DNA from 2 places in the Clostridium perfringens genome. Region 1 is predicted to be linked to the other one. Evidence: a T-box and tRNA genes for the amino acid it is inferred to sense, from the RefSeq annotation. Region 1 holds a T-box; the other holds one or more tRNA genes.

Region 1 (2,491 bases):
CTTGACCTGAGTGTTCAGCATGCTTATTTAAGTCATAGTCTGTTCTATCAGCTATTCCCCAAAGTTCTCCCCATCCAAATGGGAATAAGTATTCTATATCTGAAGTAGCATTTGAGTAGAAGCTTAATTCTTCTTCTCCATGATCTCTCATTCTTATGTTTTCTTCTTTCATTCCTAAGTTTAATAGGAAGTTCCAACAACTATCTTTCCAGAAGTTGAACCATTCTAAATCAGTTCCTGGTTTACAGAAGAACTCAAGCTCCATTTGTTCGAACTCTCTAGTTCTGAAAGTGAAGTTACCTGGAGTTATTTCGTTTCTGAAAGATTTACCAATTTGAGCTATACCAAATGGTACTTTCTTTCTTGTAGTTCTTTGTACTGATTTAAAGTTTACGAATATACCTTGAGCAGTTTCTGGTCTTAAATATACTTCGTTTTTACTGTCTTCAGTTATTCCTTGGAAAGTTTTAAACATTAAGTTGAACTTTCTTATATCTGTGTAGTTTAATTTTCCACATTTTGGACAAACTATGTTATTCTTAGTTATGTAGTCCATTAACTCTTCATTGCTCCATCCATCAGCTGTAGCAACTTCTGCTCCGTTTGCAGTCATATGATCTTCAACTAATTTATCTGCTCTGAATCTAGCTTTACATTCTTTACAATCCATTAGAGGATCTGAGAATCCACCAACGTGACCTGATGCAACCCAAACTTCTCTATTCATTAATATAGCTGAATCTAATCCAACATTATATTTGCTCTCTTGAACAAACTTTTTCCACCAAGCTCTTTTTACGTTATTTTTGAATTCAACTCCTAGTGGGCCGTAATCCCATGAGTTTGCAAGTCCACCGTATATTTCTGAACCTGGGAATATAAATCCTCTGTTTTTACATAAGGCTACTATTTTATCCATAGTTTTTTCTACTGCCATTACAATTACCTCCATTTATATTAAATAACTTATTTTATATTAATTCTTCACTTTATAAAGAACTTTAAACTTCCTTGAGAAATATTTCTAACAGTTTTATTCACTGCTAGAAATACTCATCTAGATTAACAGCCTAAGGGCTTTATATAAATAAAAAAAGCCATTACATTCAAAGGGACGAAATAAAATTCCGCGGTTCCACCCTTTTTAGCAAAAGCTCATCTCTCAAAATAATTGTACTCAAAAGCTCCCTTCATTTTAAACCTTTAATAACTTTCACCAACCGTTATCTCTCTAAAAAAGATTTTAAAATTACTCTTCTTCATCATAGTACATATTTAGTTATACTCTTAATTTTATCAAAACTAAATTATATGTCAATAAAAAAAGAATTTATAAACATACAAAAGCTTATATATTTATAAATTCTTTCTTAATTAATTTTAGATAAAAAAAATGGCTCCTCGGAGAGGACTCGAACCTCCAACCTATCGGTTAACAGCCGAGTGCTCCACCATTGAGCTACCGAGGAACATTTACAAATTTATTATATCATATTTCAAATAAAATACAATAGTTTTTTTAAGTAGATTTTAAAAATAATCTAGAATTTTTTTAAGCTTTTTCTCTTCAAATAAAATAAAAAAATAGAAGTCTACTTTTTAGTAAACTTCTACTTTATATAAACTATTTTTGTGGTTTCATTGTTGGGAATAATATAACGTCTCTTATTGATGAAGAGTCAGTTAAGAACATTATCATTCTGTCTATTCCTATTCCTAATCCACCTGTTGGAGGCATACCAGTTTCTAAAGCACTCATGAATTCTTCATCTAACATGTATGCTTCATCATCTCCGTATTCTCTTTCTCTAGCTTGTTGTTCAAATCTTTCTCTTTGAACTATTGGATCGTTAAGCTCTGAGTATGCGTTACATACTTCTCTACCATATACAAATCCTTCAAATCTTTCAGTAAACATTTCGTTTCCTCTTTTCTTTTTAGTAAGAGGTGAAATTTCTACTGGATAATCTACTAAGAAAGTAGGTTGGATTAATTTATCTTCACCATATTCTTCAAATAACATATTTAGAACTTCACCTTTAGTAACCTTATCTAATGGTTTAGGGAATTCTAAGTTTTTCTCTTTAGCTATAGCTTGAGCTTCTTCATCACTCTTAATTTCGTTGAAATCTATACCAGCAAATTCTTTAACTGCATCAACCATAGTAATTCTTCTCCATGGTGGTGTGAAGTCTATTTCAGTTCCTTCATAAGTAACTTTAGTTGATCCATTTACTTTCTCACAAACATAAGCAATCATGTTTTCCATGATTTCCATCATGTCATTGTAATCAGCATATGCTTCATATAACTCTATAGCAGTGAATTCTGGATTATGTCTTACTGAAACCCCTTCATTTCTGAAGTTTTTACCCATTTCATAAACTTTTTCAAATCCAGCAACTATTAATCTCTTTAAGTATAACTCAGTAGCAATTCTTAAATACATATCTATATCTAAAGCATTGTGGTGAGTTATGAAAGGTCTAGC
Region 2 (2,491 bases), 650 kb from region 1:
TTTAAAATAGTAGAAAAGCATAATGGTTATACAGATGATGAAGTAACACCAGATACTGAGAGAATAGTTTATATAGTAAAAAAATAACGGAGGGATTAAATTATGAGTGATAAATTAATAAGAGCCATAGCTAAAGATGGCATGATAAGAATATTTGCAACAGAAACTACAGAGTTAGTTGATGAGGCTTCAAAAATACATGATTGTACACCTACAGCTGCTGCTGCCTTAGGAAGAATGTTAACAGCAGGTACTATGATGGGAGCAATGTTAAAATCAGATAAAGAAGTTGTAACTTTACAAATAAATGGTGGAGGAATGGCTAAAGGGGTTACTGTAACTGCTTACTCAGATTGTAGTGTTAAAGGATACATAGGAAATCCACATGTTGATTTACCTTTAAACACAGAAAATGGTAAATTAAATGTTGGTGAAGCTATTGGTAAAAATGGTGGATTAACAGTAATTAAAGATTTAGGATTAAAAGATCCATATGTAGGACAAGTTCCTATATATAGTGGAGAAATAGCTGAGGATTTAGCATATTATTTTACAGCTTCAGAGCAAATACCTTCAGCAGTTGCCCTAGGAGTATTAGTAGATAGAGATCATTCAATAAAAAAAGCTGGTGGATTTATAATTCAATTATTACCAGGAGCGGATGAACTTTTAGGTGACTTACTAACATATAGACTAGATGAGATTCCTTCATTAACTACAATGCTATCAGAAGGAAAAACAATAGAAGAAGTTATAGAATTCATTTTTGATGGAATGGATTTAAAGATATTAGAAGAAGAAACTCCAAAATATAAATGTGATTGCTCAAGAGAAAAAGTAGAGAGAGCATTATTAAGCATAGGATACAAAGATTTAAAAGAATTATATGATGAAGGTAAAGAAGAGGAATTAAAATGCCACTTCTGTAATAAAGCATATAAGTTTACAAAAGAAGATATAGGAAAATTATTAGAAGAAAAAGAAAAATCTATTGCTGATGAAGTTTCAGAAGAAATGAAAAAAGCAGAAGAGAAAGAAAAAGAAGAAAAAAATAAAAAATAAGTTGACAAATTAATTTTAAGTTAATATAATAATAAATGTCTTGAAGAGCTCAAGACATTTGGCTCGATAGCTCAGTCGGTAGAGCAGAGGACTGAAAATCCTCGTGTCGCTGGTTCGATTCCTGCTCGAGCCACCATTATTGCGGGAGTGACTCAATGGTAGAGTGTCACCTTGCCAAGGTGAAAGTTGCGAGTTCGAGTCTCGTCTTCCGCTCCAAATGCGGGTGTAGTTCAATGGTAGAACACCAGCCTTCCAAGCTGGATACCCGGGTTCGATTCCCGGTACCCGCTCCATATATGGCGCTATAGCCAAGTGGTAAGGCAGAGGTCTGCAAAACCTTTATTCCCCGGTTCAAATCCGGGTGGCGCCTCCATAAAAAACATCTATAAGATTTCTTATAGATGTTTTTTTATGCTCTTTTAAAATAGTGTTGATTTATTAATATATAGATATAAATATTATTTTAAAAATAGAGTCTTTTTAAATTAAAGATTTTATTAGCTTTTCACCAAAGTTAGAGAATTTAATTTCCTTAAATACTTTTCTTAATGTAATATGGTAGAGTTCTTCATTAGCTATAGAAGAATCCTTTATGAAAAGTTTGATTATTTGAGTGTCTTTATATTTAAACCAAGTTAAAACGGCAATTACATCTTTATTTATAGGTTTTTCAGAAATCTTAAGAGTATTATTCTCTTTATATACAATTAAATCCTTATGAGATACTGAAAAAAATTCATTAGAAGGACAAGTATATTGAATTAACCTTACATTATCAATAGCTATTAGCAGATCTAACTTTTCTTTATCTCCCAAGTCATTAGTAATTTCTTTTTGTAGTTTCACAACTTTTTTCATAATAAAAATACCCCCTACAGATAAAATTATAAACTAATAGTAAAGGTTTACAAATCATGGAATAAAGTATCAATAAAGTGCCTTAAAAAGCATATAATATATTAAATTACAACTTACAATATAATATGTTTTATATCATAAGAAAAGTACATTAATATTTTGAGAATTTATTAGTATAAATAATTAATTTAACATTAAAAATGCTTTTTTGTAAATATATTGAAAATTAGGATACATAATGTATTAATTATATTTTAAATAGATATAATATATAAATAAACTTAGTAGGGGGAGTAAAGATGTTTTTAGCTATTATAATTGTTTTATCTTTATGTTTAACTTATTTAATTCTAAGGGATAATAAAGAAAATAATAAAAATAAATCAAAGATAAATAGGGGATGGAAGGTAACTCCATATTTAAGTTTAAGAATAAGTTCCTTTGAAAGTAGGATTGATCTAGAGAAGATGAGGTTAAGGGAATTGATAAAAAATACTATAAGGTTAATGGATGATAAAGTTACTTTTATAGATTGTAATAGTGACGGCTTTTATATAAAAAGTAAAAATGA

What was found. A T-box is a leader RNA that pairs with one kind of tRNA and senses whether it is charged. The one in region 1 lies ahead of I6G60_RS02715 (glycine--tRNA ligase), so its partner is inferred to be a tRNA-Gly.
Positions count from the first base shown of each region.
Region 2: it has a tRNA-Gly gene. The T-box ahead of I6G60_RS02715 (glycine--tRNA ligase) is inferred to sense a tRNA for this amino acid. The anticodon was not compared.

Region 1 covers NZ_CP065681.1:534,039-536,529, reverse strand. The annotation lists gene I6G60_RS02715 (glycine--tRNA ligase) at 1-937, opposite strand, end outside; T-box leader at 1,108-1,275, opposite strand; tRNA gene I6G60_RS02710 (tRNA-Asn) at 1,395-1,469, opposite strand; gene lysS (lysine--tRNA ligase) at 1,625-2,491, opposite strand, start outside.
Region 2 covers NZ_CP065681.1:1,184,706-1,187,196, forward strand. The annotation lists gene I6G60_RS05830 (class I SAM-dependent DNA methyltransferase) at 1-87, shown strand, start outside; gene hslO (Hsp33 family molecular chaperone HslO) at 103-1,062, shown strand; tRNA gene I6G60_RS05840 (tRNA-Phe) at 1,123-1,198, shown strand; tRNA gene I6G60_RS05845 (tRNA-Gly) at 1,204-1,278, shown strand; tRNA gene I6G60_RS05850 (tRNA-Gly) at 1,282-1,355, shown strand; tRNA gene I6G60_RS05855 (tRNA-Cys) at 1,361-1,435, shown strand; gene I6G60_RS05860 (hypothetical protein) at 1,543-1,920, opposite strand; gene I6G60_RS05865 (hypothetical protein) at 2,220-2,491, shown strand, end outside.